Regions from separate parts of the Vibrio aquimaris genome, predicted to be linked through region 2. Evidence: predicted binding sites of a transcription regulator. Region 2 holds the regulator's gene; each other region holds the start of a gene.

Region 1 (11,068 bases), 1.4 Mb from region 2:
AATCTTCTTGTGTGTACCAAGAGTAAGGACGCAGCTTAGGCTGTTTATTATCCACGGCATTTTTTATGATATATGGTGTATCGCCTAAGTTTTTCGTAATACTTCTATTGAACTGCTTTAGTTTATCACGGCTCCAACCTTGCATGTCCACGACCTGCACTGAGCCACGACCTCGCAGCAAATCGACATGGATTGAATCAAATGCCACCGCCAACTCATTCATAATGTTCGAGTCGAAATAACACTCGTCTAAATGTAAATAATAAGGTTCCTTTTGCATCAAATCTCCCTTAGTATCAATGAGATTGTAGTAAAGAAACCCTTAAGCTAGTTGGGTTAACTGGGTCAATCTTCAGTACTAGAATCAAAGCTTCTATCAGTAATCTTAGCAGCGGCTAGCAAAGAAGATCGCACCTTTGCATACATAGAAAACTCGTATTTCCTAATTGGAGAAAGTAGCATTGTCACTAGAAAAATTTGCAGATATTTGTCATGGGGATAACCAGGTTTAACCGTATTAGGTGAGGTTAGAAAGGACTTTATCGCACAAGCGTCTGAGAGAAATTAATTCATCGGCATCGAGATTGATTTTGCACAACATATTGCTCGGGACAGATTTGGCTTGTTCTTTAAGTGCTCGACCTTGGTCAGTGAGGTTGAGTACTCGTACTCTCTCGTCTTCTTCACTTCTTCCTCTTGCGACAAAACCCTTAGCTTCTAGGCGTTTGAGTAATGGCGTTAAAGTTCCAGAATCAAGATGTAATCGACTGCCTAAATCTTTAACACTGGCCCCATCTTTCTCCCACAACAACATCATGACCAGATATTGCGAATAGGTAAGATCTAAGCTCTCTAATAAAGGTCGATAAGCTCTGGTCACTGAGTTAGCTGCACTATAGAGAGGAAAGCAAATCTGCTCACTTAAAAGAAGCATGGATTTGTCTGAGGTCGGTTTAGGTTTGTTGGGTGTGTTCATCGTCTATTTTCATTGCGCACAACATGGTTGCATTATAACTAATTTTTGACAGCTGGTGGCAAACTTATGTGAGTTATAGTCAATAATGCCGACCAAAGTAGTCGGCATTTTTATCTTCACCCAATTCTATGAATATTCAGCACGCAGCTTTTTAGCCGCAGACACCATGTTATTCAGTGAAGCTTCCGTTTCAGCCCAGTTTCTAGTTTTTAAACCACAATCAGGGTTTACCCATAACCGTTTCGCTGGGATTTTCTCCGCTGCTTTGTTGATCAAGCCTTCAATCCATTCTTTACTGGGGATATTTGGAGAGTGGATATCATAAACGCCTGGGCCAATCTCATTGGGATACTTAAACTCCTCAAACGCTTTAAGTAGTTCCATATTCGACCTCGACGTTTCTATGGTTATCACATCAGCGTCCAAAGCTGCCACAGAATCAATAATTTCGTTAAATTCGGAGTAACACATATGAGTATGGATTTGGGTTTCTGAACTTGCTCCTGCCGCAGAAATTTTAAAGGCGTCAACTGCCCAATCAAGGTATTCAGGATGGTCACGTTTTTTCAGTGGCAGACCTTCGCGAAATGCGGGTTCATCGATTTGAATAATATTGATCCCCGCCGCTTGTAAGTCTGATACTTCATCTCGAAGCGCCAGCGCTAACTGATTAGCGATCTCTTTACGGCTGATATCTTCCCTAGGAAATGTCCAACATAGAATGGTCACTGGGCCCGTAAGCATGCCCTTCATTTTCTTGGACGTTAGTGACTGAGCATACTTTGACCATTCAACGGTAATTGGTTTTTCTCTTTCGATATCTGCAACCACAATCGCAGGCTTGACACATCGAGAGCCATAACTTTGCACCCAGCCAAATTGCGTAGTCTGGAAACCGGCCAAGTTTTCTGCAAAGTACTCCACCATATCATTTCGCTCAGCTTCACCATGAACCAAGACATCGAGATCCAAGGCTTCTTGACGCAGTACCGCTTCTTTTATGTGACCTTGTAACGCGACATTATAGTCCGATTCGGACAATTTGCCGGTACGATAAGCACTGCGTTGTATCCGGATCTCACTCGTTTGTGGAAACGATCCTATTGTTGTCGTCGGAAACAAGGGTAAATCCAGCGCTTTACTTTGAGCAAGCGCACGCTCCTCATAAGGAGCACTTCGCCGAGCAAAAGCTTTGGTTATATGATTAAGACGCTCTTGAACTTCTGGTTTATTAACATACGTTGCGTCTTTGCGAGACTTTACAGGCACACTGTAGCTGTGACAAGCTTCAATCGCTTGTTGGTCGCCATCAAGCGCTCTAGCTAATAGAGCCACCTCAGAGACCTTTTGTTTTGCAAACGCAAACCAACTACGCACCTCTTCAGAAAGTTCGGATTCCAAGTCAAGATCGACAGGGGAGTGAAGTAATGAGCATGAACTTGCAACCCATAGGCGATCGCCTAATTTGTTTTTGATAGGCTTTAACCGCTCTAGCTGAGCGGCAAGATCTGCGCGCCATACATTTCGACCATTCACCACTCCAGCAGAAAGCACCCAGTGCTGAGGAAGTTTAGATATAAGTTGATCGAGCTGCTTAGGAGCCGCAGAGAGATCCACGTGCAAGCCATCAACATCGAGTTCAACAACCTTATCGAGTGAATCTTCTAATGAATCAAAATAAGTGGTTAAAAGTACTTTCACATCACAACGGAGGACCTGGTAAGCAAGCTTAAATGAGTTCAACCATGGCGTTTCGAGCTCTAAAGATAAAATCGGTTCGTCTATTTGAACCCACTCAACGCCTTGCGCAGCAAGTTTAGACAATATGGTTTGATAAGCAGTAAGAATACGCGGTAGCAGACTCAAACGATCGAATCCGTCCTCAATTTCCTTCCCTAAGTAGAGGTAACTTATAGGGCCAAGCAAAACAGGTTTAACCTTATGACCCGCTTTCGTTGCTTCACTCACTTCTTCAAATAGCTGAGGCCAACTGACTTCAAACGTATCTTCTTGACGAAATTCAGGAACAATATAGTGGTAATTAGTGTTAAACCATTTGGTCATATCCGAGGCTGCTGCTCCTTTCTCACCCTCTTTTTGTTGAGAGCGTCCTCGCCCAACTCGAAACAAAGTATCCAAGTCAGGAAACCCAGATTGGTGCCGCTTTGGAACATGACCAAGCAACAAGGTGGTGGTTAATACATGGTCATACCAAGCAAAATCCCCAGCAGTAACATAACTGAGTTCAGCATCAGACTGTGTTTGCCAATTCTTATGCCTCAGCTCAGAACCTACCGCTTTTAAAGCAGCTTGATCAATGTCGCCACGCCAATACTTTTCAAGCGCAAATTTAAGTTCACGTTGCTCACCTATTCTTGGATAACCCAATATATGCGTTGTTGTCACCATCTTACTCGTCCTTTTATATTTGAAGTTTTTTAAACGGGTGAGATTGTTTACAAAGCTCAAGCTCATTCATCATCACCCTCTGGGTTTTGTATAGAACACCTAAAGGCGTCTAGATGGCTAAACTATCTCGTCAAAGCAGCAAAGTGACAATCTCCAATTATTCAACTTGTTTATGAAAAAAATTCATGTGTAACCCAGCCTATTCAATTCAGGGATAAACAGCGCAAATGTCAAATAAATAGACGTCTAGATGTTTACACATCTTTTTTAAAAGCGTAGATTAGTTATATTCAAACAGAACTCGCGTAACTGAAGAAAGCTAATGATAGAGTTTAAGCATCTGAAAACAATTGTAACTTTGAGAGATACAGGCTCACTCACTGCCACAGCGACAGCGTTGCACCTGACACAGTCAGCACTCTCTCATCAGATAAAAGATCTTGAGGCAAGACTCGGAGGACAGCTCTTTTTACGCAAAACTCGCCCAGTTAAATTTACTTCTGAAGGCAAGATTCTACTCGACTTAGCTGACCAAATTCTGCCTAGGTTAGCCAAAGCAGAAAATGATTTAGCCGGTTTGAAAGAAGACGTCAATGGACGATTACATATGGCCATTGAATGTCATTCTTGTTTTCAGTGGCTAATGCCAGCTCTGAGGGATTACCAGCAAACTTGGCCAAGCGTGACGCTAGACTTTTCATCAGGCTTTGGTTTTGAACCCCTTCCAGCATTACTCGGTGGAGAATTGGATTTAGTCATAACCTCAGACATCCAACCCCGCTCGGAAGTCCACTACGAGCCTTTGTTCGATTTTGAAATGCGCCTTATCACCGCAGTCAATCACCCAATAGCAAATAAAAACTGTGTTCAAGCTGACGATCTAAAACAAGAAACTATGCTCTCTTATCCTGTGCAAAAGAATCGCCTTGATGTGGTCAAACACTTTCTCCAACCTTCAGGAGTAGAACCGGCTAAATGGAAACAAGCCGATAACACGTTAATGCTGGTGCAAATGGTATCCGCAGGACTTGGTGTTGCAGCCCTGCCTAACTGGGCGATTCACGAGTTTTCTCGTCAAGGGTTGATCAGCAGCTTACCGCTTGGCAAAGGGCTATGGCGCCGTTTATTCGCTGCCACTCGTCAATGTGAAAAAGATAAACGTTATTTACAGGCGTTTTACAGCACCGCAAAACAGCAATCTAAGAACCACCTGGAAGGGATCAAACCTGTTTAGCCATAATGTATAGCGGTCTTTGGTTGGTCTATCTGTCGAACGACTTAAATTGATTAGTCAAAGGGTCATAGTGATAGCCTAAACTGTCCAACTTGTGAGTCACAGTATCGGTATCCATCTCATACATGACTATCAACTCTTCAAAGCTATTGCATTCAAGCCTTAGCTTTTCGTTAACAATACCAAGCAAGATATTGCTATCCAATCTAGCGACATTACTTAGGTCCATAACAGCGCCCCAACACTACTCCTAATCTTTTAAGCTTAGCGTTAAATGGGCAAAATAAGAAATAGGCATAAGCTACAAGACAATAAAATTCTCAATGAAACTCATAGACACCAGCATAGTAGTAAACGCCACCCAAAGCTGAATTTTATGCACTGTTTTCGAGAGCAAAATATGCCAACACCAGATCAAAACCGCGGTAATCATTAATGCGAAGCCACTTAGCAACATATTGGTATGTTCAGCCAATAGATTTGGTTCTATCTGAGCACTTTTGACCAGTACAACAATGCTCAATAGCATAGCTGAAACTATACCTGTAACTGGCAAGATACGGTGAAAGGCCTGTAAGCGTGTTTTAGCAATGGTGAGTAGGAGATGGGAAAATAAAGCGCCAAGCAAAAATATCTCTATGACCTTTAAAGCGGAGCCAACAATACTGGGCTGCTCGCTAATCACTATTCCTACATAGGCAAAAGCGAGACCATTGGCGAGGTAGATCACCCAAAGAGGTCCTTGCACACGCGTTTTTTTGGTTTGAACTTGCGAGTAAAAGTACAGGATGGCGAATACCAGCATTATCGCTTCAATTTTTAGCGATGCTACTGCAAGCCATAGAAGCGCAACAACTGGTAAAACTTTATGAATTCGCCCTCTTTGCCCAGGACAAATATCCCCTTTCACCAAAATAAGAGTTAATACTAATTGGGCACCTAAAAGCATAGGAGCAAGAAGGGATAAAAGTTGCTGAATCATCACTGCAAGAATCGTCGTTATCATGTGTGGGCGAGCATAATAGCAAAACAATAGCGCTGTCGGCTACTAGCAACACCTTTAAGCAGAAGCAAAATAAGACAGTAAATCCTGTCCTGTCACTACCCTTAGATACTAACGTATGAGCCAATTTCGTGAGCATTTTGACGATATAGTATCTGTGCGTTCCAATACTCAGACCAGTAACGAACTCTTTGTCTACTTTTAAAATATCGAAGTTACAATCACTTAGGTAACTAAACGAATTATAATCTGTGCCAAAATCATCAATGACAACACTCACTCCCCTACGCCGAATGTTTCGGATTAAAGCAGACTGTTGGGATTCACTATCAAAATAAGCGCTCTCAGTTAACTCAATCGTTACCAGCTCAGGTGTTTTGGCATATTGATGAACCAGTGCATCGTAGCTTTGCAGAACTTCATCGCTATCTTGCTTTGTATTAAGCGAACGGTTGATGGTCATACCTAATTGCGAGCCAAAATGGTCTTGAATCTTGGTTAAATCCTCTAACGCTTTGCGCCCAACACACCAATCTAGATCAGAGACCAAATCTAGTATGAGAACGGAGATCTCCTAGCATACAAACGACACGCAAAAGCTACTAACATTCGACATCGCTTATAAGCTTAGGAGAATTTGAGGTTGTTGATAGTATTATTTTTTAAATTTCATTGCCGACTAGATACTGAATCAAACGCTCTTGCTCAACCAACCCCTTAAACCTTGAATCACTATCAACAAGCACCCAAGGCAGGGCGTGCGTCTTCAATAAGCTTTTCACTTCACCCAAAGGCAAACGCCAATCTAAAACAGCATGGGGTGGTGACATCATACGGTGGACGGCTTTCTGCCAAATAGAATTTTCTTTATTTGTCTCATGGTCAGTGCCCATACTCGGCGTCATATGTAAGTTCATCGCCACCCTGTCGACTAGACCAACGCACTGATTGGTCTCTACCACAGGTAATACATTAAGTTCATCAGCGCTAAAATAGGTATATATCAGTGATAATGATTCTCCCGGATCAACCCGCGGCAAATTTGGTGTCACAAGCTCTGAAATTGTGCCAACACTACTTTCTGAACTTCCATCAATGACAGGCAAAGTGCAATAATCTTCAACGTTACGAAGTTCATCAATAGAAAGTGGCTTTGAGAAAAAATACCCTTGAATGCAATCGACACCTAGGTCACGCAAAGCAATATATTCATCCAAGGTCTCAACGCCTTCCACAACCACTTTGAGCTTGAGTTTTTGAGCTAGCTGAACAATTGCATTGACCACGTGATACTGTCTGGTTTTCGCACCTATACCTTGAATAAGACTTTGATCTATTTTCAACACATCGAAATAGCTCTTATTAAGGTAATCAAATGACGTAAAACCGGTGCCAAAATCGTCCACCGCAATTAGAACCCCAGCTTTTCGCATAGACGCTAATAGCTCTTCTTGATATCTATCACCAGCAAAGTACGCACTTTCCGTAAACTCGATAGTCACCTTATTGGCAGGTATACCACTGTCATCAATCGACTGTGTAGTGTGTCGCAATATTGCCATAATATCTTGCTTGGCATTAAACGAACGATTGATGGATATACCCACATGCTGCCCAAACAAGCTCTGTAACTCTGGTAAACAAGACAACGCTTTTTTGTTGAGCGCATCATCTAGCTCAACAATTTTATCTATATCTTCTACCGTATTGATGAGCTCTTGAGTTGAAGTTTGAATCTGCGGATGTTTGGGGAATCGACACAAGGCTTCAAACTTATCAATTCGCCCTTGTTTGATATCGACTATCGGCTGGAAAAAAACTTGTAAGGAGTCATTTTCAATTGACTCTTCAACCCAGATTTCCAAACATTTTTTGCGCTCAACTTGCTCATGGATATTGCGATCATAAAAAGCCACTCGTTTATCTTGCCCTGAATGCAGTTCAAGTAATGCTTGAACTGCATGAGATAGCAGCTGCTTTGGCGCCATATCTCTTGAATATCTTATCGATACTCCAGTTAAACCCTGCTTTAAAGAAAGTGCGACAGAGCTTTGTGAATGCTTAAAGCTCTGAAAAAAGGTTTTTATGGCCTGTCTAATTAAACGTATACCTTGCTTCTTGTCAGCAATAGCCACTTTCATCACTACAGCAAAGCGGTCATCGCCAATATAACCAGCATGACTGATCAACTTATTTCCCAGTAAATAGCTGGCAAACTGGCGTTTTGTTTCCTGAGCATTAGGTTCTGGAAATTGTGGCTGTAAGGCGAGAATAATCTGAATGTTTTCTTGAGATATCGGCTGTGGATCATCTTCAATATTGTTAAGAAAAGCATCACTTGTTGGCAGTTGAGTCAGTAAATCCACCCCACCAGCTTGCCTGTCATCAACACATTGAAGGTGGTCAGATAAATCTGTACCTAAGCCCAAGAAATAAGACTCACCATTTCCCGGTGATACTTTATGGATTGTCAATTTTTGGGGGAACGTCGAACCATCGGCGCGTTTGGTTAAGATTAATCCACTCCAATGGCCGTTATTTTCTATGCCATCCCATAAATTCTTGTAATAGTCGCTACTTAGTTTCTCTGCATTAAAAACGCTAGTCTCTTTCCCTATTATGTCTTCAAGAACATACCCTGTACTCTTCTCAAAATGGCGATTACATGCCAGTATCCGCGTTTTTTCGTCCGTCACCAGCATGCCATGATGGAAGTTCTCAAACATCGCATAGAATATCTCTGCTGCGACAATATCGGACGGGATCACAAGGCAAGGTAACAAGGTCCCTTTTAATAAAGAATGCTCTTCTACTGTAATTTTAAATTCTACATAGCTAAAGAGACTGTCGGGTGTCATGATACAGCAGTGAAAATAACGAACCCTGTGTGTACTGATTGCCGCTCGAAGCACCTCGCGAGCCTTATTTCTTTGAGCTGGAGGTAAACGTTTCAATAATTCCTTGGCTGAAATAGTCGGTTGAGAATAGCCAAAAAGAGATTTCATGGCTTGTGGTTCACAACTGAACTCCTGAGTGGTGAGGTCAAGCTGCCAAGAATAACTCTCGTATTTGTGCCAACGAGATGTTTGCTGTGTATTGGATACTTCTTTACCTGAGTTTCCTTGTCCCATACAGACAGACCTATTGCTTCTAAACGTCTAATACTATGATGTTAACTGCTTAGCACGAGAATTTGCGTTAGGTGGTCTACAAGATTGGCATTTTCTAAACTGATAGATACTGTATTAGACAGCTTTATTGGGGTGGATAGAGAACAAACAAGTCGCTATAATTCGCGCTCCTTGAAGTAGAGACAATAATATGTACGCTAAGACCACTCCTATTCATGAATACAAAAAATACTGGGCTGAATGCTACGGTACCGCTCCGTTTCTCCCGACAAGCCGTAAAGAGATGGATGCATTAGGATGGGACAGCTGCGACATCATTATCGTCACTGGGGATGCTTATGTTGACCACCCAAGCTTTGGTATGGCCATTATAGGTCGATTGTTAGAGGCTCAAGGTTTTAGAGTTGGTATCATCGCGCAACCAGAATGGCACGACAAAGAAGCATTCACAACGCTTGGCCAGCCAAACCTATTTTTTGGCATCACTGCAGGCAATATGGACTCAATGATCAACCGCTACACGGCAGATCGAAAGTTACGCCATGATGATGCCTATACTCCGAACAATGAAGGCGGAAAGCGACCAGATCGAGCGACTCTTGTTTATTCTCAACGTTGCCGCGAAGCTTATAAAGGCGTTCCAATTGTGCTGGGTGGTATTGAAGCAAGTCTGAGAAGACTCGCTCACTATGATTACTGGTCAGATAAAGTGCGCCGTTCTATTTTGTTCGATGCCAAAGCCGATATTCTTTTATTTGGCAATGCCGAACGAGCATTAGTTGAAGTAGCCCATAGGCTCGCTGACGGCGAGGATATCGCCAGCATGACCAATATACGTGGTACAGTTGTAAACTTAGCCTCAGAGCCTGACGGCTATAAGATTATCGACTCTTCACGGATTGAAAAACCACGTAAAGAAGCCTTTATTCCGCCCAACCCTTATGCTGTTGAAGAAAAATGTGATATCAAAGCCAAGGATAAAGACGAGCAAGCAAAACCCATCACCATTCGTCCCTCACGTCACGACGCTGCAACAACTGCGGTACGTATACCGAACTTCGAGAAATTGAATAACGATCGTATTCTTTATGCACATGCAAGTCGTATTATGCATTTAGAAACCAACCCTTATTCGGGCCGTGCCTTGATACAACGTCATGGGGATCGCGAGCTGTGGGTCAATCAGGCTCCGATTCCTCTCTCTACCGAAGAAATGGATTATGTGTTTGGATTGCCTTATGCGAGAGTACCTCACCCTCAATATGGTAAAGCAAAAATTCCTGCCTATGACATGATCAAAACGTCCGTTAACATCATGCGTGGCTGTTTCGGTGGATGTTCGTTTTGTTCAATTACTGAACATGAGGGCCGTATCATACAAAACCGCTCTCAAGAGTCGATTCTAAATGAGCTTGAAGAAATCCGAGACAAGGTTCCGGGCTTCACCGGTACCATCTCCGATCTCGGCGGCCCGACTGCTAACATGTACCGTTTAGGCTGCAGTGATCCTAAAGCAGAGGCGAATTGTCGACGTCCATCTTGTGTCTTCCCAGGAATTTGTAACAAACTTAATACGGATCACAAACATACCATAGACCTGTACCGCGCAGCCCGTAAGGTCAAAGGCGTTAAAAAAGTCATGATAGCATCAGGTGTTCGCTATGACTTAGCTATTGAGTCACCTGAATATGTCAAAGAGCTGGTTACCCATCATGTGGGCGGCTATCTAAAGATCGCTCCAGAACATACCGAAAAAGGTCCGCTTGACTTAATGATGAAACCAGGAATGGGGACATACGATAAGTTCAAAGAAATGTTCGAAAAATACAGTGCTGAAGCCGGAAAGAAGCAGTATCTGATCCCTTATTTCATTTCCGCGCACCCTGGTACCGAAGATGAGGACATGCTTAACCTAGCTTTGTGGCTTAAGAAGAATAATTTCGAATGTGATCAGGTACAGAACTTCTACCCTTCACCTATGTGTAATGCAACCTCAATGTATTATTCAGAGACTAACCCTCTCAAACGAGTGAAGTACAAACAACGCGAGGAAGTGCCTGTAGCCAAAGGAGAACGGCAGCGCCGATTGCACAAAGCATTACTGCGCTACCATGATCCAGCCAACTGGCCAATCATACGTGAAGCATTAATCAATATGGGTAAAAAACATCTGATTGGAGATAAGCCGAGTTGTCTAGTACCAGAAGAAGATGTGCAAACCTTAACACCTGCCCAACGTAGAAAGTCTGGCCGTCATGGTGCAAACCGGTTTGCGACTAAACACACCACAAGTCAGCCTGGATTTGAAAAAATGC
Region 2 (11,068 bases):
CAAGGCTTTGGCTATATTTTCCAGATTTTGTTTAAGAGGTTTATTGAGATCAATACAGCCTTTGGCCCCTGGACCTACAACCAATTTTTCCATATACATATCTGGTGCTTTAAGAAAGCTGCCTTTTTCTCCCGCTGCTAGTACAGCTAGAGCGTTTGATTGCCCCATTGCTGTCATTCGAGTCCCTTCAATGGGATCAACAGCAATGTCGACTTCCTCTCCCCCCATTCCGACTGTTTCGCCAATATACAGCATAGGAGCATCATCGATTTCTCCCTCACCAATCACCACTTGGCCATCAATTTCTGTCTGATTTAATAAAATACGCATTGCTTCAACGGCTGCTCCGTCGGCGGCATTTTTATCTCCGCGACCTAGCCATTTATAACCGGCCAAGGCTGCGCCTTCTGTTACTCTGGAAAATGCCATTGCTAAATCACGCTTCATAAATGCTCCAAATGAAAATTAAGCTGAGGAAAGGGATGCTGCGCGAATTTTAGCATAGCTGGATCTGGCAAAAAACATAACTGAATCCCGATTAAGCATTGGTTTACTAAACTATCTTGAAATCATAAGTCTGGTGATGCGCTAAACTATCGGTTTTAAGGAAGCACCCCTTATTTCGCTAGAGGGATGAGCTGGTTAGTCAAAGCTCAAATATGGTGTGTTTGTATAAACGTTTGGGATATCAAATCAGGTAACTAGATGAAAACATTTCACTTTCGACAAGTCTTTATTTCTACTGCTGTGCTTTTTATTATCTTGTTTTGCTCAGCTTATTTGCTTGATGCCTATTTGGTTTTTCCATTTTTTGCTTTTTTTGCCTATAGCAGCTTAATTGCTGGGTTACTTTGGGCTCTGACTTTGGCCAAAAAGAGGAGGCAGTTTATTGTCACAGCAATAGGGCTGATTTTTCTTGGCACCTTTGCGTCGGTTGATATCTTGCTTGCTAGTGACGAAGCGATTGAAGCTTTTATGAGATTGCCCAATCATGATATTTCACGTGATACGTTGCGCAACTTGACACAAGTATTATTGGTTTTGGTGAATATTTTTACTGGTAGCTTAGCGGCTAATGTGTTGTTTCAAGGGTTATGTAAGACTATTAGACAATAGATACACGATCGTTTAGGGAATAAGCGTTAAGGCTCTATGTTGACACCTGCATGTTTTTTAATAGGTTATTTAGATCTAAATTCATAAAAATCCGATCAAAACTAATAAAAAATGTGCTTTGAGTCCTTCTCCGTCAGTGCATTGTCAGGGTATGCTGTTTTTTTAATCGAATGATACCAAATATACAATATAGAGCGTGTTTCTCTCTCTCTGCCTGAGTAGAATGAGGACATAAGGTGAAGTGAAGCGCTTTACGGTAAATCGGATAATACAAGGTAGGCCAAGATGTCTTTTGAAGTACTAGAAAAATTAGAAGCAAAAATACAAACTGCAGTTGACACTATTGCTCTTTTACAAATGGAAGTCGAAGAGCTGAAAGAAGAAAAAGAAAAGCTTTCTACTGAAGCCAGTGAGCTGCGTTCAAGTCGAGAAGAAATGGAGCAAAAGGCTGAACAAATGCAGCAAGAGCATTCAGCATGGCAAGACCGCATCCGTAACTTACTCGGTAAGATGGATGAAGTCGAATAATGACGAGCATTAAGTAAAAAGGGTTGACCATGGTCAACCCTTTTGGGTTCATTTAGCTTTGAGGTCTTACGCCCAAGGTATGGCAAAGAGCGTAAGTCATCTCTGCGCGATTGAGAGTGTAAAAGTGAAAATCTTTCACACCTTCACGGCTTAACACTCGAATCATATCTATGGCTTGGCTTGCGCCTACGAGTTGTCTGGTGGTTGGGTCATCATCCAGCCCTTCAAATTGCTTCGCCATCCAACTTGGCACCTTGACGTTGTTTTGCGCCGCAAAACGTGAGGCTTGTTTGAAGTTGGAAACAGGTAAGATGCCAGGTACGATTTCTACGTCTATTCCCGCAGCAACGCAACGATCGCGAAAGCGCAGGTAACTTTCTACATCAAAGAAAAACTGGGTGATCGCGCGGTTTGCTCCGGCTTCCACTTTGCGTTTCAGGTTGAGCAAATCCGCCTGCGCACTTTTGGCTTCAGGATGAACTTCAGGAAATGCGGCTACTGAGATATCAAAGTCATGGCGCTGCTTGAGCAAAATAACCAGATCGGAGGCGTACATTTCAGGTTTGCCACCACCAGGAGGAATATCACCGCGAAGGGCCACAATACTTTGAATTCCGTTGGCCCAGTAGTCTTCAGCAATACGGATAAGCTCTTCTCTGGATGCATCGATACAAGTTAAATGAGGAGCCGCTACTAAGCCAGTTTGCGCTTTGATTTCTTTAATAATGGAATGAGTTCGGTCTCGCTCGCCAGAATTAGCGCCATAGGTGACGGACACAAACTTGGGTTTTAAGGTCTTTAGCCGGTGAACTGAGTTCCATAGTGTTTCTTCCATTTTTTCACTGCTGGGCGGAAAAAACTCAAACGATACATTGATATTGTCGGCAAGTTCAGCAATGTTCTGATTTAGGGCATCAATGTGGCCAGCGTGTGTATATCCCATCTTACTTTCTCCATGTGGTGTCGCATGACCACAAAAATACAAATTCTTTAAATTTACGTTTAGACGTCTATATGTCTAAATCATGTAATGAATAGGGTTTAAAGTCAACCGTGCCGTCATGAATTTTTCTCAAGTTTAATATTAATCCTTTTCAACATGAGGACTTTACGTTGCGCAATAAAAACGCAGCCAATGGCTGCGTGATAATTTAGAGTAAACTGGCCAGTAAATTGAGGTCAGACTGTATGGCTCCGGCGGTAACCTCTCGGCCTGCTCCTGGGCCTCTTATCACCAGAGGGTTATCTTTGTACCATTTACTCTCTATGGCAAAAACGTTATCGCACGGCAATAAATTGGCTAGCGCATGGTTTTTATCAAGCGCCTCAATGCCGACAGTGGCTGAGCCATCCTTTTCTAGCCGAGCGACATAGCGCAGTACTTTGTCTTCACTTTGAGCCTGCTTTAGGCGCTCAGCCATCCGTTCGCTGAGTATTTGCCCTTGGTCGAGAAATGCGTCGAGTGACAAATTGGTGAGCTCTGGTGGCACTAAGCTTTCTACTTTGACTGATTCAGGTTCAAGGTCGAGCTCTGCTTCCCGAGCAAGAATGACCAGTTTTCGCATTACATCGGAACCATCGAGGTCGCAGCGAGGGTCCGGTTCTGTGAGTCCTTGCTGCCAAGCAAGATCAACTAGTTCTGCAAAGGGTACACTGCCATCATACTGCTGAAATAGCCAAGAGAGTGTGCCGGAAAATATGCCTGATAATGCGTGAATATCATCACCGCTTTGACAAAGGTCTCTTACGGTATGGTTAATGGGTAGTCCAGCTCCCACAGTCGCGTTATAGAACCAGTGCCGATTAATCTTGGCAAATGCACTTTGCACTTGGTGATAGTATTGACTAGACGCTGAGCCAGCCACTTTATTGGCTGAGATTAGGTGCATGCCTTGTTCGGCAATTTCCACATAGCGATTGGCAAGTTGTTGACTGGCGGTGACATCCAGTACTATGACCTCATCATAACCCTGAATAGAACCGAGTTTTTGAACCCACTCATCTCCCTGATATTCTATTGCCTCTTCTTCATAGTGGTCACTCACACTCGTTGGATCAATACCTTTAGGACAGAACCAGTAGTTCTGGCTATCCACTATGGCGACTAACTCAAAGCTTATTCCGTGGCGCTTTTCAAGCTTGTTTTTTTGTTTGGCAAATAGCTCAAGCCAACTTGAACCTATATTTCCTTTTCCACACAGAGCGATACCTACGCGTTTTTGTGCCTGAAATAGCTGGCTATGAATAGATTTGACTAAGCCTGAAGTCTGAGTGCTGCGCAATATAGCCACTAGGCTCAAACCTGATTGAGATTCGGCGATGAACTCAACAGGGGCCGACTTTAGCTTCTGATAAAACCCGTAGCAATGATTGGCATTTTTGGTCACACCAGCCCCAACCGCTGCAACTAGAGAAAAGCCTTCTTTGAGTTTGATTTCTGCTTCGATAGCGGAATCTTGCAGATATTCTAACGCGCCACCGGCAATTTCGGAGGTGTAGGCTAAACGAAGAGTTTGTTGGTCTTCTTGGACTTCATAGGTGAGAGGCTCAAGCTGAGCGCGTTTTAAACCGCTCAATGCTTCTTGTTTGAGCCTTTCAAAGTCATGCCCGATCGAAAAATGAAGCTGAATGAGCAGCACTTCATCCAACGAAGATATAATTTTGGCTCCTCGTCCAGAAGCAAGTACTCGCTCGATACGAGTTGAACCAGCTTCCGGGTCATAACTACAGCGAAGATGAAGATCCATCGAGCTTTGGGCGACAGGTTGGAGAGTGCGACTATGCAGCACTGGGGCAGCTAAGCGTGCGAGCTCGTTGGCTTCATCAAGGCGAAGCAAAGGTAGTAGACAGGCATCGGAAACTAAACGAGGGTCTGCGCTATAGACACCGGCCACATCGCTCCATATGGTTACCTTCGAAGCTTCTGCTAAAGCGCCAATGACGGTTGCGGAGTAATCGGAACCATTTCGACCGAGTAATACAGTATGGCCTTGCCCATCTTGAGCCATAAAACCAGTAATAACAATACGATGATTGATATGCTGGGTGAGTGCCTCTTTGAGCAAAGGGTAGGAGTCGCCTCTGTACACCTCTGGCTGAGTTCCAGCTTGTGCGCGAAGAAATGCTCGAGAATCTTGAGTAACTGAGGGCATTCCATTTTGATTGAGTAAGCTTGCAAGCAAGCGCGCCGACCATGTTTCTCCATGACCAAGCACTGAAGCTCTTTGCGCGGCGCTTAAAGGCGCTATTAGCTCTCCTAGGGTGCTAAATTCATCATTTAGAGCTGAGATAAGCTCGTTTTGTAACTCGCCTTGCAGTAGATCTGTGACCAACTGGGTTTGGAACTGCCTCAGGGATTGCAGGATTTCGTGGGCGATACGGCCATCTTTGTTTAGAGCATCCAAGAACTCAATCAAGCGATTGGTTGTCTTTCCAGCTGCTGAGACAACGATGAGATCATCGGGGTTGGAGTACTCTTTGAGTATCTTGGCTACTCGGCGGTAACAGTCAGGGTTTGCGAGACTGCTTCCGCCAAATTTATGCAATTGTCGCGACGGGTTCATCGATGCAACTCCTTGGCTTTATTAAATGCTTGCTCCAAATCGTTAATGAGATCATCTGCATCTTCCAACCCAACCGATAAGCGCAAGAGTTGTTGTGATACCCCTGCTTTTTCAAGCGCTTCTTCGCCCATGGCTCTGTGAGTCATAGAAGCTGGGTGACAAATAAGGCTCTCGACACCTCCGAGAGATTCAGCCAAAGAGAATAATTGTAGTTCACCAACGAAATACTTAAGCTGCTCAAAACTTCCTGAAAATTCAAAGCTGAGCATAGAACCAAACCCTGATTGCTGTTTCTTGGCAATCTCATGGCCTGGGTGCTCTGGTAAGCTAGGATGATAGATTTTTCCAACCAGGGATTGCGATCTCAGATAGGCCAAAATGTGGTTAGCACTGTCTTCATGGACTCTCATCCGAGCCGCAAGAGTTCTGATTCCTCGTAAGGTCATATAGCTATCAAAAGGTGTACCTGTCGCGCCAATACAATTGCCCCACCAAGCTAAATCTTCACTATCCTTTTCATTTTTTGTAATAATGACACCACCAATCACATCGGAATGACCATTGATATATTTTGTGGTGGAGTGAATCACGAAATCGGCGCCCAGTTCCAACGGCTTTTGGAATATGGGGGTTAAAAAGGTGTTATCTACGGCTACCTTTGCGCCTGCTTGATGCGCTTTCTCACACACCTGTGCAATATCTACGACCCGCACCAAGGGATTTGATGGTGTTTCTAAAAGGACGAGCTTGGGTTTTTGTTCAAGGGCTAAATTGAGGGCTTGAGTATCTGATTGATCGACGAAAAGAACGTTGAAATCCCCTTTTTGAGCTCGTGTGTTGAACAGTCGATAGGTTCCACCATAACAATCATGCGGCGCAATAATAAGATCATCTGGTCCAAGAAATGCGGAAACCCATAAATTAAGCGCTGAAGTGCCGCAATTGGTGACTACGGCGCCGGCGCCAGATTCTAATTCAGAGAGAGCTTGTTCTAATAGCCCACGGTTGGGGTTGCCTGAACGTGTGTAGTCATATTTTGGCACCTCGCCAAAGGCGGGAAAACCAAAGTTTGTCGAGAGATAGATAGGCGGTACGACAGCATGATGCTGAGTATCTGACTCTATACCTGTACGCACTGCAATTGTGGCTGTTTTAGGGCGGCTCATAAGTGTTTCCTTTCGAACAGTAGTGACCTCTTTGGAGATAACACTATACCTTTTCGTGGATGTTAGAGATATGTTATTCCAATCAACTCTTTTTACTTTACCTTGAGTTTTTTTGGACGTCAATATATCCAGACGTCTATATGTCTTTGCTTGTGGCCATAAATCCCGCTAAAATTACCTTTTGTAATTTTATACATAATCAAACATAAAGGTGCGCAATGGCAGATTGGAACGGTGAATACATAAGCCCGTATGCTGAACATGGGAAGAAAAGTGAGCAAGTAAAAAAGATAACAGTTTCTATCCCACTGAAAGTACTAAAGGTATTAACGGATGAACGTACCCGTCGTCAAATTAATAACCTGCGCCATGCGACCAATAGTGAGCTGCTTTGTGAGGCCTTCTTGCATGCCTATACCGGTCAGCCGCTACCAACGGATGAAGACTTAAGAAAAGATCGCCCTGATGATATTCCAGCTGAAGTGAAAAAGTTGATGACTGAGATGGGCATTGCTTTTGAGTCTTATGATGAAGACTAGCCAGAACAAGATACTTGCGTTGCCAATGTTTATATCGTCAATCAGATGATAGGCTGATCGTCATTTCATTATGTCTAGAATAGAAAAAGCCGCTGACTGGGAAGTCAGCGGCTTTTGTTCAAAGCAGTATCATCTATTACTGCATATAGTTCTTTGGCATATCGATACGAGCGACGCCTGATTCTACAGCTGCGTTTGCGACCGCTTTGGCGACTTTTGGCAACAAGCGAGGATCCATAGGCTTAGGTATTATGTATTCTGGTCCAAACTCAAGCTTATCGACTCCAGCCGCTTTTAATACTTCAGCGGGTACGGCTTCTTTAGCCAGATCTCGGATAGCCTCTACCGCAGCCAGTTTCATTGCGTCGTTAATTTCGCTCGCTCTTACATCTAGAGCGCCGCGGAATATAAATGGGAAACACAGCACATTGTTGACTTGGTTCGGGTAGTCGCTGCGTCCGGTCCCCATGATGAGATCGTTACGCACTTGATGAGCAAGCTCTGGTTTGATTTCAGGATCTGGATTAGAACAAGCAAATACAATCGGCTTGTCTGCCATTAACTTAAGTGCTTCAGGTTCAAGTAGGTTTGGCCCAGAAACCCCAAGGAAGAGATCCGCACCTTCAATCACATCTTCGAGAGTGCGTTTATCTGTGTTGTTGGCAAACAACTGTTTGTATTGGTTAAGGTCATCACGACGAGTATGAATCACGCCTTTGCGATCTAGCATGTAAATCTTTTCTCGCATAGCGCCGCACTTTATCAAAAGCTCCATACAGGCAACCGCCGCCGCCCCTGCACCTAAACAAACAATAGTGGCGTCTTCGAGTTTCTTCCCTTGTAACTCGATGGCGTTAAGCATGCCTGCAGCAGTGACAATGGCCGTTCCATGTTGATCATCGTGGAAAACAGGCACATCACAGCGTTCAATAAGCTGCTTTTCGATTTCAAAGCAGTCAGGAGCTTTGATGTCTTCTAGGTTTATGCCACCAAAGGTATCTGCGATGTTGGCAACAGTATCAACGAACTCTTCAATAGTGCGGTGTTTCACTTCGATATCAATTGAATCTAAACCTGCAAAGCGTTTGAATAATAGCGCTTTCCCTTCCATGACAGGTTTTGAAGCAAGAGGTCCTAAGTTACCAAGGCCTAAAATGGCAGTGCCGTTTGAGATAACAGCAACCATATTGCCTTTTGCTGTGTATTTATAGACATTCTCAGCATTTTGCGCAATTTCACGCACAGGCTCAGCAACACCGGGGCTGTATGCTAGCGATAGGTCAGCGGCGGTTTCTGCTGGTTTTGATAGCTCTACAGAAATTTTGCCTGCTGTTGGGTAGGCGTGGTAATCCAAGGCTTGCTGACGAAATTGCTCTTCAGGAGAAAGTACTTGGTTGTTGTCATCGGACATGGGGGTAGACACTCATTTTAATAATAATTTAGATAGGGAAAAATCATTCTAGATTAAGTCAGTCAAGCTGCAAAGGCGAGAGAGCAAGCTAAATTAACAAATCTGGTTAAATGATAGGAGATAAGACCAGATAGTGAGAGATAGCTCAACTGAATGATTGTATGGAACTGCTAGTGAGCTGGGCTGTGACAGTAAACAAAAAAGGACGCCACAGCGTCCTTTTTACTTCTAAGACAAAATTACTTCTTAGAAGCAAGAGCACCAAAGCGTTTGTTGAAGCGATCAACACGGCCACCAGTATCAACGATACGTTGCTTACCAGTGTAGAATGGGTGACATTTGTCACATACATCTAGGTGGATTGACTCTTTAGTTAGAGTTGAGTTGAACTCAAAAGAGTTACCGCAAGAACAAGTTGCTTTAACTGCTTTGTATTCTGGATGGATACCAACTTTCATGGAAAACCTCTAAATATAGGCCGTGTCGCTATCCGATTCTATGCCGGACACCACACGTAAGTTAATAAAATTTTACCTTGGACACCGCCTGACCATACAAGCCATATCACTAAGGCGCGACATTCTAATCAATAGCTGATCTATGATCAACCGATTTACGAGTGAAAGTGCTACTTTTTTAACCGCAGACTAGAACCAATTCAATCAAATAGACGGTGTTTCTTTCCCGTTGGGCGGTTTTCACATAGACTAGACTGGTTTTTTTGAGTTGGTGTTAATTCGATATGCGCCCGACGATTGTCCGAGTAGCCTTGCCTGTCCCTATAGATAAGCAGTTTGACTATCAGATCCCTTCTGGTGTAAATCCAGTTGTTGGTGGCAGGGTGTCGGTGCCGTTTGGGCCGAAGACAATGATTGGCTTGGTCACCGAATTGGACGACAAGTCTGATTTCGACTTTGATAAGCTTAAAACGATCAAACAGGTATTGGATACTGAGCCTGTGTGGCAAGCTAACCTATACGAACTGCTTTTTTGGTGCAGTCAGTTTTATCAGTATCCACTGGGTGAGACCTTATTTAACGCTTTACCTGCTCAGTTACGTAAAGGAAAACCAGCCGCTTTTACCCCATTAATTGAGTGGCATTTAACTTTGGAAGGTCGTGAACAACTCTCGCGCGGATTTGGGCGTGCCATTCGACATGCTCAGGTGATGCAAACCCTTTCTTGTGGTCCTACTTTTCATCAAGATTTCATTGACCAGAATATTACTTCCAGCGTTTTACAAAAGTTAGAGCAAAAGGGGTGGATTGAACCAGCCGAATGCATACCAAAGTTTCATTTGCCCGATAATGTTGAAGCGCAAGTTGATAAGCCAAAACTCAATCAAGAGCAAGCCATTGCTATTGCTAGCGTAAATAATCACCAAGGCTTTGGCTGCTTTTTACTAGAGGGTGTGACGGGCTCTGGTAAAACAGAAGTTTACCTTAACCTTATAAAGCAAGTACTCGAGGCTGGAAAGCAGGCTTTAGTTTTGGTGCCGGAAATTGGGTTGACGCCACAAACCATCAAGCGTTTTAGGAAACGTTTCAACCTTCCTGTTGAGGTGATTCACTCAGGCTTAAACGATAGTGAAAAGCTAAACGCATGGTTAAGTGCGAGAGATAAAATTGCGGGAATTGTTATCGGTACTCGCTCCGCTTTGATGACTCCTTTTGCTGATCTTGGCATTATCATCGTTGACGAAGAGCATGATGTTTCCTACAAGCAGCAGGACAGCCTACGCTACCATGCGCGTGATGTTGCGGTGATGCGAGCAAGTAAAGAGAATATACCCATTGTGTTAGGTTCAGCGACCCCAGCATTGGAAACGTTACACAATGCCTTGTCTGGCAAATACCATCATTTGATACTGTCGACGCGCGCAGGAAAAGCTTTGCCTACGGTCAATAAAGTCATCGATGTTAAAGGTCAATATTTAGATAGCGGACTTTCTGCAGCGTTGATTGCTGACATGCGAAGACATCTTGAATCAGGCAATCAGGTGATGCTATTTCTCAATCGCCGAGGCTATTCTCCTGCCTTGATGTGTCATGATTGTGGTTGGATAGCAGAGTGTAAGCGTTGCGATGCTTATTATACCTATCATCAATCGACTGATGAAGTCCGTTGCCACCATTGTGGCTCTCAGCAAGCAACTATCAGGCAATGTCCTAATTGCTGCTCTTCCCAGTTAGTAACAGTTGGCGTTGGGACTGAGCAGCTAGAAAAGCAGCTATTGGCGCTTTTTCCTGACTTTAAAACCATACGTATTGATCGCGATAGCACTCGGCGAAAAGGGAGCTTAGAAGCCGCCTTAAACTCAATCAGCAAAAAGGAGTTTCAGATTCTTATTGGAACTCAAATGCTGGCCAAGGGGCATCACTTCCCAGATGTGACTCTTGTCGCTTTACTGGACGTTGATGGTTCTCTTTACAGCAGTGATTTCAGGGCACCCGAGAGATTGGCTCAATTATTTATTCAAGTCGCGGGACGGGCAGGGCGTGCCAGTAAACAAGGGGAGGTGATACTTCAGACTCATCACCCTGAGCATAGCCTACTGCAAACCTTGCTTACCAAAGGCTATCGGTATTTCGCTGAGTTAGCATTGCAAGAACGAAAAGGCTCACATTTGCCACCCTATTCGTTTTTAACTTTATTCCGTGCAGAGGCGAATCAAGTCCAGCTGGTTGAAGATTTTTTACGTCAAGTGCGTTTTACTCTCGAAGGACATCCTCTTTTTAAGGAACA
Region 3 (11,068 bases), 1.2 Mb from region 2:
CAGATCGCTAATGCTCAGTGATGGAGGATTAAGTTTCCTATGGGAGCGCCCAATTACGCTCACTTTCACTACATTGGCGACCCTTGTTATTACCTACCCTTTACTTAAAAGTTTAAGTGCTTGGATTACTAATACTCGAAGGCTATAAATCAGACAGAAAAGTATATAGAACGTTTGATGAGTCAGCTCGGTTTTCTAGAGTAGAAAACCTCTGCCATTTAATAAATAATGAACGAGATTTCATATACAGTAAAAATACAAACTCGCTCTAAACTACTAGGTCAGAGCGAGTTATCACCTTATTTCGCTCCAAGAGCCACTCTTGATGTTTTTGCTGGATTTTTCTGAATATGCTTTAGCTTCAAGCAAGCAACTTCAACTAAATCGGTTGCACTACAAGCCACTTCCTCCTCAAAAGAAATACTTGCTTTATAGGTCTTATCAGCATTTTGAATACCACGCACTTGTTCTTCAAGCTTGATCACTGCATCGGCATAGTTTTGAATCAATATACTGACCATATCTCTACTGATGCCTTCTTTCACTACCATACGCATCACCGCAATGGCTGGCACATCGTGATTTGCAGGCTTAATAACATTATCATTTTTATCTTTGATAGGTGGCGTTTTTTCAAGCGGCATAGTGAAAGCAGGTACTACCCAATTGGATTGCTTGAGCTTGTCTGATATGTCGTGAACAGAGTACAAATAGTTTTCAATATCATCATTAGTTAAAGGTTTATCCTGACCATCATATCTGAGATTAAGCCTTACAACAGATGCTGGAAAATAGTCGGCATTGTTGATGACTGAAAATATTGGTTTGTCCTTAAACACAACTCTTTTCGCAGCATCACCGTGAGCATTTTTATCATGCTCCGTTACCGTTAAGCGCAAAGAGCCTAACCCATTAGACAAGTCTTGTGCTAACGACATCAGGTTTTGTACTACCGAGCCATAACCTCTTTTGCCTAATCGTAAAAAGTTATAGTACTGAGCCAGAACCATTGCGCTGCCCCGCGAGAAGTTAAGGCTATAGGTAGACTCATCAAAGCCAAGAACATTCGTTGTAATAAACAATTTATCTGGAATTTCATGAAAGTTTTTCCATAATGCCCAGCCCACTCCAGGGTACACTAAACCAAATTTATGACCGGACACATTGATGGTTTTCACTTGCTCTAACTTGAAATCCCAGTTTAGTCTGTGTACTTGATTGTCATCACGGAAGGGTTCAATAAAACCACCGCTGGCACCATCGACATGGAGTGGCACATCCCAGCCTTTTTGAGAATCATTCTTTATATCGACCAGCACATCATTAATTGCTTCGACAGGATCATTCTGCCCAGTGTAAGATGTCCCCATAACAGCGACAACACAAGTCGTATTCTCATCCACAACTTCTCTTACTTGATTCGCTGAGATAACGAAGTTGTTTTCTTCACTAATTGGAATCCATTTAATGTCAACATCAAAATATTGAGCGTACTTGACCCAGGTGATATGAACATCAGAGCCAATGACAATGTTTGGTTTATCAAAACTTTTACCCTGGGCTTTACGTTTCTTTTTCCATTGCTCTTTATGAGAGAGTGCGCAGAGCATCAAAGCTTCAGAAGAACCAATTGCTACCGTTCCCCAACCGCTCTCTATATGTTTGTCATCAGCCAATTCTTGCGCCGTTTTCATATTATGGGGGGCGTTGAAAAGATCCAGTAGCATCCTAACACAACGTTGCTCTATCTCTAGAGTACGGTTGTACACTTCGCCATCAATGTAGTTTTTACCTAAATTATCACGAATGAGCTGATTTGCTTCTTCGTCCATCACTGTAGTCACGAATGATGCCATGTTAAGCGTTGGATTACCGTCTAATTGAAGCTCATCACGTATGAAGCGATACACTGCTTGCGGATCATGTTCAATGTCCGGCATTTTATCTGTCGGCACCTCTTCACGAAAAAGGTTTCGGCCATATGTTGGTGTGCTTGCGGTCTGCAGTTCAATATCGTTAATGTTTCCCATTATTGCCCTCTAAGTTTGTTAGGTTAAAACTTATTGAGCATAGGAAGCAAACATTATGAACTCAAGCTCATAAATTAATTAAGATTACTAACTACCTAATCACCATTTCTGCCAGCGCGCTTTCATGTCTGCAATTGTCTTAGCATCAACGCCGTGGATATTTTCATAATTGCCATTGCATTCAATCACTTCAAACTCAGCCCCATATTGCCTAGCCATTTTAAAGTAAGGGATAATCTCCCATTTCATAACGAAAGTATTAGCAACCACAACACTCTGTTTATTTTTAAGGCTCTTACGAACCATTCTTTTGCACCAAGAGTGCGCCTTGGCAATGTCATCAGGATTAAATTGATACTCATTGTGTTCATTAATGAAATACATGTCAGCTTCATAATGATTCATGCCAAGAGTCTTAGCTAAAGTGCTTTTACCCGATCCAGGCAATCCACGAACAATGATTAGTTTCAATACCATAAGTAACCAATTCGAATAACGAGGCCCCAATTTTACCCTAAAACGTCATAAAAATCTTATCGACATCAAGAAAGGTTTACGTTAGATTTAGAAGTATAGACGTCTAAATAGCCAAGGAAGTAAGCCGTGCCAATTAAGATCCCCGATCAACTACCTGCGAGTGATGTCCTCCGTCAGGAAAACATTTTTGTCATGCTAGAATCAAGGGCTTCAACTCAAGGAATACGGCCCCTTAAGGTACTCATTCTTAACCTCATGCCCAAAAAAATAGAGACTGAAACTCAATTTCTTCGTCTGCTTTCAAATAGCCCGCTGCAAATAGACATTGAGCTGCTTCGTATTGATGATAGACCCAGCAAAAATACGCCCACGGAACATCTCAATAATTTTTATCGACAATTTGAAGCGGTAAAAAATCGCAACTTTGATGGATTGATCATCACAGGCGCTCCACTAGGATTAGTACAATTTGAGAATGTCATCTACTGGGAGCATCTACAAGCCATTATGGCTTGGGCAAAAGAACATGTGACCTCAACATTATATGTATGTTGGGCCGCTCAAGCGGGGTTAAAGCTTCTTTATGATCTCCCCAAACGTACGCGCAAAGAAAAACTTTCAGGTGTTTACCATCATCAAATTCATCATTGTTTTCACCCTTTACTGCGCGGATTTGATGATACATTTCTGGCACCACATTCTAGATATGCCGACTTTTCGCCTCAATATTTACAAGAGCATACTGACCTCGACATTTTAGCAACCTCTGACGTGGCTGGAGTATATCTCGCATCAACCAAGGACAAGCGTAATGTCTTTGTTACAGGGCACCCTGAATACGACGCGTTAACGCTACATCATGAATACATTCGTGATTTAGGCGAAGGAATGGAGCCTTCAATTCCAGTGAATTACTACCCCAACGATAATCCAGACAACCCACCCGTTGCCAGTTGGAGAAGCCATGGTCATCTGTTGTTTTCTAACTGGCTCAATTATTGTGTTTATCAACAAACACCTTATGATTTGGACCAGTTTAGCGAAGAAAACTTTACTAAAGACGACTAACACTGTTTAGACAAGCATAAAACTTCATTGCCCGCAGATAAACGACACTTGAAACGGCTGGATTATTTCAGCCGTTTTTATAGGTATCTCTGCTTGACTACTGTCCCATAGTCTCTAATGCCAAGTTGAGTGATCTAACAGCGTTAACAAACGCGCTTTCTTTTTCTCTTGGGAATATTGGGGTTTTCTCTGACCATTTTTAAACGTTGTACACTCACCCATAGATTCAGTGCGGTATTGTCATCAAAACTGGATCGATATTCCTGAAATATTTCAGAATTGCCATTTGCCATATCTTCAAATAATTGCATCAATGCATTACGATTATTTTGTATCCAACTATCCCATTGCTGAATAGAGCTCTGTTGGTCATAAATTCGACATAAATGGCTGAAGCTATCTATTTGGCTAGCCTGAGAATCTTCTGTATCTTGGGTAACCTGAGAGGCTTCTGTATCATCCTCCGGCTGCTGCAACAATCCGGCGATAGGCCGAGCATCGACAACTCTTGGGGTATCTCCAGACACATCGACGGTTATCCACATATTTTGTCCACCTTTATTTGAGTAGTTGGGTGGGTTCGACGCAGACAACTCGTTCCTGCAACCACTGAATGTGACATATTTATATTATGAGTTCTTCAGGTCCAACTGCTTAAAGACATCACTTAAGCTCGCCTCTGAGAAAGCAAAGGTTCGCTCACGAACGGTAAGCACATCTGTGGTCCTTGTTGTGCCTTGACGATTATTGATTATCGCGTCCACTATGTTAGCTTCCGTTTCCGCACCACCACTATGCCGCCTTTGATATTTAAATATTCGATAATCTTTTATATTGCCAAGATCGCTTGAACCAGAGGCATCAACGACACCGACTCGAGAGCTAACGCCTTTTGCCTCTATAACAGGTGAAGAATGGGATCGATTAGCTTCGCTCCCATCAACACTGGTTTGTTCGCGGTTCACTCTCTGTTGATCTGGTTGCAGTGTTTTCATGACTTGTATCCATAAGGTTAGGATTGATAGCCAGTTCAAATTGCTTGCAAAACCCGAGGATGATGTTTACTGGGTGTTCTTTTTCAAATACGACAGGAGCACGCGCTGGAAGTACCTGAGTAAAACTGGCTATTCAAAAAATACTATTGATATAAATATCACATATGGTCAGAAATAAATGAGATGGCTATTTGTGAGTCGTTATGACTGGATATAAAAAGGTGTAAAAGCTCTAGGTTTCAGTCTAAAGCTTGCTAATTTTGAAAGCATTTTTCTAGTAGCACTACTAAGTTCAAATCCATAAAATTTAACAAAGCATCACCATTGATGTTAAAGTTAATACCAACATAAAAACATTTAAATCATAAACTTAGTTGACCTTTTACATGTTTTTCAATAAAAATATCAATAAATGCCATTGGTGTCGGGACTTAAATCTCAATCTGTTAGTGGACGCAATTCTAAACTAAGGCGTTTTCTATATTATTTCGCTTGTGGCTATCTACCTGTTCAGTAGGCTCTATGTTTCTGACATGATTTCTAGCATCTGTTCAATTTCAGCAATAATCTTGGATGGATGCTTCCACAAGATAAAGTGCCCTTCACCTTCGACCTTAACCAATTTTTTAACTGGCCTGATAAATGGCGCATGGCAAATATTGAGTTGTTTGGGTCAGCAGTTGTGTCTTCGTCACCAACGCCAACTCTAATAATCTTTGTCATGTGTGCCTCTCATCCTAGTTAGCATTAAACATTAAGCATTAAACATTTTACATGTAGCATTGCTGAGGTGAGGGCCTCTCCATACTATTGCTTACTTTGTAAGCTGCCCTCCGATAAGCTCACAAAAAGGCACCGCCGTGACTGGCGGTGCCTTGAACTAGTGGGGTCGCCTCATGGTAAGAGGTGTTAAGAACGTTGTAAGGCACAAGTTCTTTCGAGTTGTTAGGCACAGGATTATCCTTAATATGCAGTTAAGAAAACTGCCAAAAAGATAACCAATAAAAACGACGATGGAGCATACAAAACGCGTAATTTCATAAAGTCTAATCAAAAAAACACCGCCATGATTGGCGATGTTTTTTAGATCTAAACCATGACTTTTACGATAATTGCAGGAAAAGAGCTATTAAAATAGTGCATTCCTAGTGAGGCAATTACCCATTTTGTAATTTCACATCTACCATATTAAGAATCACCTCCCGGCTGATGAACTTCTACTTGAACTTGTATTTGATGTCCGTCCCTCATGGTCCCCAACTCTTGATGCGTATGACCATCTCTTGGCTGATGAGCTTCGGAGTGAACTTGATCAGTAGGGAGGTTATTAGAGCGCCTCGATTCAACAAATTTAATCCGATAATAAGGGTTGTTGTTTAGCACCCAAGTCCCATCAGGTTCTTGAACTTGAAATTGACCTGAAACCATCCTCCCTAATTTCTCTTCACCCTTACTGTTGGTAAATGGATATACTTCTGGTATTGCACCCTGGTTGGCAATGCTACTTTGTTGACCATGATTTGCCTCCGTTCTGTCTGCAAGTAAGTGTTGCTCTTCTTCTTGCATTCGATTCCCATCTTTCCTTTGACGTTTTGGGATAGCTCCCATCTCTCTTGGCTTTAGATCTTCACCCACAGCAAGCGGTACTTCAGCGATATCAGGGGCCATATGTGTGAGGTCCCTATTGTCAAGAAGTCTCATTAAACGGTTTGCCTCATCGCTCCAATTATCTTCGGGATAATAATCCACCTCTTGATTGCTTCTTCCGTCCGGCCCAACTAATTCTCTTGTAGAGCTCACAACGGGATCTGTAGAATCCATAGCCGCCTTCGCGTCTTGAACCTGAGGATCGCCTAGGAGTTTTTGTTTGCTTATCCTTTCATCTCTGACTTTTTGAAGGAACTCCATTCGCTTTTGTGGCGGAACGTCTAACTTTGTCATTGCCTCTTCAAGAAGATCATCTGCCGTTTTTATGTTTAGCACTTCTCCTGAAGCCCCTGCAAGGGAATATACGAACCACATCTTAACAATTTGGTAAAAAGCATTCCCTGAAATATTAGGATCTAAGGCTTTGTCTACTTCTAACATCAGCTCATTAATTACCCCGAGAATAGCCGCCGCCTTTAGAACATCTCTAATCTTCACAGTATTATCCACAATCGACTCAAATGTACTGTACTTTCTTAGCGTATCAGACATCTGATTCTCAAGCAGTTCAGTTCGTTGCTCTTCTGTCAGCTCTCGCATGATTGGTGATTTTCTAGCCCTAGCTGTCGGGTTTTCAGCTTTTACGTGACTTCTAATCCGCCCCCAACGTGTCTTGATCACATTTTGAGATGACACTCCCCTTTCAATATCAATCTTTTGCTGTATGGTTCGAAGGTCAATATTATCAATCATCTGCATGACCTCTTCAGAGGACTCCCCTAGTATCTTCCTAGACACTGTTTTTGTCATCCACTTAACCAGTTTACCTGCAGCTGGACCAAGTACTGCTCCTCCTAACTCTGCCCCCAACGAGGTATAACACTTGGCTATGATCCCCTCGAGTAACTCTTGTCTCTTTTCAAGACTGTCTTCCGTTTCAAGCTGAACAATATCCAACACGGTATCGGTAAGAAAAGTCGTCACCATGCCCCCGATAACACCAGCAGCAAACCCAGGGAACGCAGCACCAAGACCGACGGCTAGGACATAACTCGACCATCTTAATGGCTCTCGCAAGCTTTCAATAAGACGCTGAGTACTCTCCTCAGACGCAGATGTCACATGGTAGTCAAAGTCTTTGTGCAATTTATCCACAAGGAAATCTGTTAATTTGTTGGGGAACTGGTCAACGGAATACTCTCTACCCTCAAGGCTATGATACGAAGTTTGTAGGTGCATAGTCGCTACAAAATTATTCATTCTCGACGAATAGAGGATGTCCGCTTCCTCTGATCTTGACAAACCATTTATAACTTTACCCCCCCAATCAGGCCTCACATAATCAAATAAATCTAGAAGTGCTTGAGTTTCATCATCATCAGGATTCTTTTGTCCCACAGCCACCATGGCGACGTAGTCTAAGCACATATTCAATATTTCGATCTTTTGATCCATATCCAGAGGGGAAGCACTTCTAAGTTCATTTAAATACCCAGAAATGTTATCCATCTTGCCCCATGTGCCATATTGACCAGTTTTTACTAACAACCTGTCTATATTCGATTGCGATAAACTTTCAGTAAAGCTTGACCTAAACTGTGGGGTTTTAAATAAAGTTAAGCGTTGTTTAAGATCTCTAGGAATTGGAATAACTTCACCACGAACCCAATTAATCATCAGGCCGTCATATTTAGTTGAGTCACCCTGTGATAAAGGGATATAAAAAACATCTGGATTCTGTATCGAGTTAATATCACTTATTACACATTCATGGCTTGCAAATATCCCCTGCCTTGTCCCTGAACTAAACTCATTCAACCATTTCTTAATATCTTCTTTGTCACTATCCAATTCACTATGGATCCTCATTAATGGCGCATACTTGAGCTGACGTTCAATTGCTTCTTCTATTTGTTGTCTATTATTACCTTCGAAACGAGAGTCTAGTTTTTCAGTGAACTCTGTCTGAACATCGGAGTCTTGTACTGTATGGTAATCTTCATTACTGATTTGGTAGGTATAACTTGCGGTATCCCTCCTTGTGGCCACAGTCATCAAGGTTTCCATTTTCTTTCTCGGAAGAATCAACTTGATATCTCCCCCCATCATCAAGACAGGCCCATCCAAAGTACTAAAAACTTCCGGTGGCATATCAATTTCAATATTCTGTCGTCCATTATGTCTCGGGACTTCGACTATTTGGCCTGAAACGTAGATCAGATCTTTATCTTCTGCACCTCGATACACATAAACACGTTCAACACGTTGTATACAGTCTCGATGGTCATGTCTAGCAAGGTCTTCAACATCATAATAAGCCCGTAAGTGCTGTCCTTCATACCAATAAAAAGTTTCATCAAAATCAACTTCTTTAAAAGGGCCTGTATATCCAGCTGATTCAAGAGCGGCTGTAAATGCTTGTATGTCAGATTTCCAGTTCGGGCCTGTTGTAAGATGACCATGAGGGTGGAAATTACCTTCTCTAAAATGCCCTTCTGAGTGATACCCAACCACAGGTGTGGAAGCTTTTATATTACGCTTCGTGAAATAGTCGGTGATAAAGCTTCGGTAGAAGAAATTCTCATTCACTGAGGCTATAGAGTTTTGGCCAGTACGGATATCATCAATTCGCTGAGCCACCATATCTACGACCAGAGTCTCTTTCCCCCCCAACGCTGAGTCAACGTTATCCTCAACAAATTTCTCTGGGCCCCCATAAAGTTCAAGATAGAGTTGGATATCTTCAGACTCGATGACATGTCCATTGTCTAACGTTATATCAGATAATCTAAAATAAAAGTCACGATCTAAACGCGCACTATTGTCATACCACGGCGTTAAGCCATTACGATGGTAATACTCGATGGTATGTGCCAATTTTTCCGCTGAGTATAGGTGAGAATGGTCTCTGATAAATCGACTCTCCGATAGAGAGAACCCTACCTGACCACTAGCTTTTATAGGTAAATCATCAGCAAGCTTATCCCATACCTCTCGTTCTTTATTGCTAAAATCACCCGTTTTGGGGAGTCTAAAGCCAGTATCGGAACGGAGTGCGTTCATCGCTACATATAGCGTACGACCAAAAGAATCATCTTCTCCATTTTCATTATAGAATCTCGCTTGATTCTCCCCTGTATTTCGAGCATCAAAGTAGTACCCTTCGCGTATTGGCTGTTTTAAGGCTCTGCGAAGATCGTTCTCATTCACATACTTACCCACCTTTAGGTGTTGTTTGACCCACTTAGGATCAGAAAAGCGGAATTCAACCCCTTGCTCACTAACATAGTCCACACCTGCCACCATGTGTTCTGAGATAGGATCGCCCTTGCCACCAAATTGATAAGTTTGTCCGGATACCTCAAATTGAATCGGATTCTCGCTATAGTGGAGATGTAGCATTTCATGAAATAAGACGATAGCGGGATCGCAATCTAGCCAAGGACGGTCTTTGACATCTTCAGCACTCGGCTTATAGGAAGGGTCAAAGAAAACCGTATCGTTATCAGGATTGGCATAATTACCCGCCGATGTTTCATGATCGTGCTCACCTTTTAAGGTATAAGCACTATCACTTGGCATAGTGATGCGAATTCCCTGTTGAGCCATTGACTCAATCAAGTCACGCCCAAAAGGCGTACTAGCGATTTTCGCAAGCGATGCGTCAACCGCTTCTTTATATTCCTCTTTACCGCGATCAATGTTTTGGTATGCACTAGCTATTAAATTCATCATTAAGTCAGCGGGTTGTCTTTCTTCATTTAGCACCTTTTCTGCCTGTGCTTCTAATTGCGCTTCTCGACGGGCCTCCCAAGCTCGATCTATTCCCTTACCAGCGCCAGTCAAACTTGCGCCAACCACCACATCAAACGCAATAACCTCTGCTGAACTCGTTTTGAATTGTTTGCTCTTTTTCCCCGAAATGACTCTTGCATGTGTCTCATTTACTGTTGCTTCCAAAGCCCTAGTGTTTATGTTCTTTAGCTCAGCAACACCCCATATCCCTGCACCTACCGCACCTTTGACTTCGCTGGGTAACCATGAAATACCAACTTTGGCAGCATGATAACTTAACTTGTCTTTCAATAACTTATCCAGTGCTTTATAATCCCAATCTTCTTCCACTCCTGTGTGCTTCTTTGCTTGATGAAGTGCATAAGGTATTTTGATTGCGGCCTTAGTCGCAGACACACTCGTCTTAATCGCTCGGCTTAAACCCAAGGTCACAGCATCCAGTCCATGTTCAAACGCTAGCTCAACCGCAAAATACGTGGCTTTTCCCGTCGCCTGCCTCTGCCCCCACTTAACCATATGAGCAACGATCCCTTTCGCTACCTCATCCACATACTCCTGTTGAGTTATCGGTGCCACACGTTCACCTCTTCTCAATTTCTCAAGCTCACCAACAACCTGTGTAGCCATATGCAACCCTACAGGATCCTTTTTAGAAAGGGTGGACTGGCCAACACGGATAGGGTCACAGACAAGATATCCGCGTTTTTTCATGTCGGTAAGCAGTTGACCTGGGGAGGGGATAGAATCTCCAAGTTTGAGCTGTAAAGTTTCATTGAGTTTGGTTGCCCAATACTTAGCAACGTGCGACCCTTTAGAGTAGTCGTCTAACCCTCTCGGTGCCCGCTGTTCTATATCTGCCGTCGCTGCTGAAGCGATAGAATGAGCCGTCTTCGCGTTGACTTTAGCTTCATTAAATTGGCGCTTTTTGGCTTTAACTACGGCAGAAGCGATTTGCTTCACGGCTTTTGCTGTTTTACTTGCCACGTCAGGAACTAAGACATTGTAGGCGTATCCCCCACCCGTTATCCTTTCTCCCAAAGGCCGTGCAAGCCCGTC

What was found. Region 2 encodes MetJ, which represses methionine synthesis genes. Its sites were predicted from a motif close to TTAGACNTNTANANGTCTAA; they were not measured.
Region 1: a site for MetJ is predicted at 3,624-3,643, ahead of metE (5-methyltetrahydropteroyltriglutamate--homocysteine S-methyltransferase). Genes of this name have one in related genera too.
Region 3: a site for MetJ is predicted at 2,595-2,614, ahead of metA (homoserine O-acetyltransferase MetA). Genes of this name have one in related genera too.

What each region holds. Positions count from the first base shown of each region.
Region 1 covers NZ_CP045350.1:1,894,339-1,905,406, forward strand. The annotation lists gene FIV01_RS08850 (hypothetical protein) at 1-280, opposite strand, end outside; gene ohrR (transcriptional regulator OhrR) at 518-976, opposite strand; gene metE (5-methyltetrahydropteroyltriglutamate--homocysteine S-methyltransferase) at 1,103-3,385, opposite strand; gene FIV01_RS08865 (LysR substrate-binding domain-containing protein) at 3,708-4,619, shown strand; gene FIV01_RS08870 (DUF4250 domain-containing protein) at 4,648-4,848, opposite strand; gene FIV01_RS08875 (hypothetical protein) at 4,921-5,601, opposite strand; partial or broken gene FIV01_RS08880 (EAL domain-containing protein) at 5,735-6,178, opposite strand; gene FIV01_RS08885 (sensor domain-containing phosphodiesterase) at 6,285-8,753, opposite strand; gene FIV01_RS08890 (YgiQ family radical SAM protein) at 8,944-11,068, shown strand, end outside.
Region 2 covers NZ_CP045350.1:201,828-212,895, forward strand. The annotation lists gene glpX (class II fructose-bisphosphatase) at 1-447, opposite strand, end outside; gene FIV01_RS00945 (hypothetical protein) at 706-1,116, shown strand; gene zapB (cell division protein ZapB) at 1,402-1,644, shown strand; gene metF (methylenetetrahydrofolate reductase) at 1,697-2,587, opposite strand; gene FIV01_RS00960 (bifunctional aspartate kinase/homoserine dehydrogenase II) at 2,796-5,207, opposite strand; gene FIV01_RS00965 (O-succinylhomoserine (thiol)-lyase) at 5,204-6,373, opposite strand; gene metJ (met regulon transcriptional regulator MetJ) at 6,592-6,912, shown strand; gene FIV01_RS00975 (malic enzyme-like NAD(P)-binding protein) at 7,049-8,323, opposite strand; gene rpmE (50S ribosomal protein L31) at 8,563-8,781, opposite strand; gene priA (primosomal protein N') at 9,066-11,068, shown strand, end outside.
Region 3 covers NZ_CP045350.1:1,447,422-1,458,489, reverse strand. The annotation lists gene FIV01_RS06795 (tripartite tricarboxylate transporter permease) at 1-148, shown strand, start outside; gene gad (glutamate decarboxylase) at 300-2,030, opposite strand; gene FIV01_RS06785 (ATP-binding protein) at 2,130-2,507, opposite strand; gene metA (homoserine O-acetyltransferase MetA) at 2,634-3,575, shown strand; gene FIV01_RS06775 (hypothetical protein) at 3,719-4,120, opposite strand; gene FIV01_RS06770 (putative adhesin) at 4,205-4,570, opposite strand; gene FIV01_RS06765 (M91 family zinc metallopeptidase) at 5,759-11,068, opposite strand, start outside.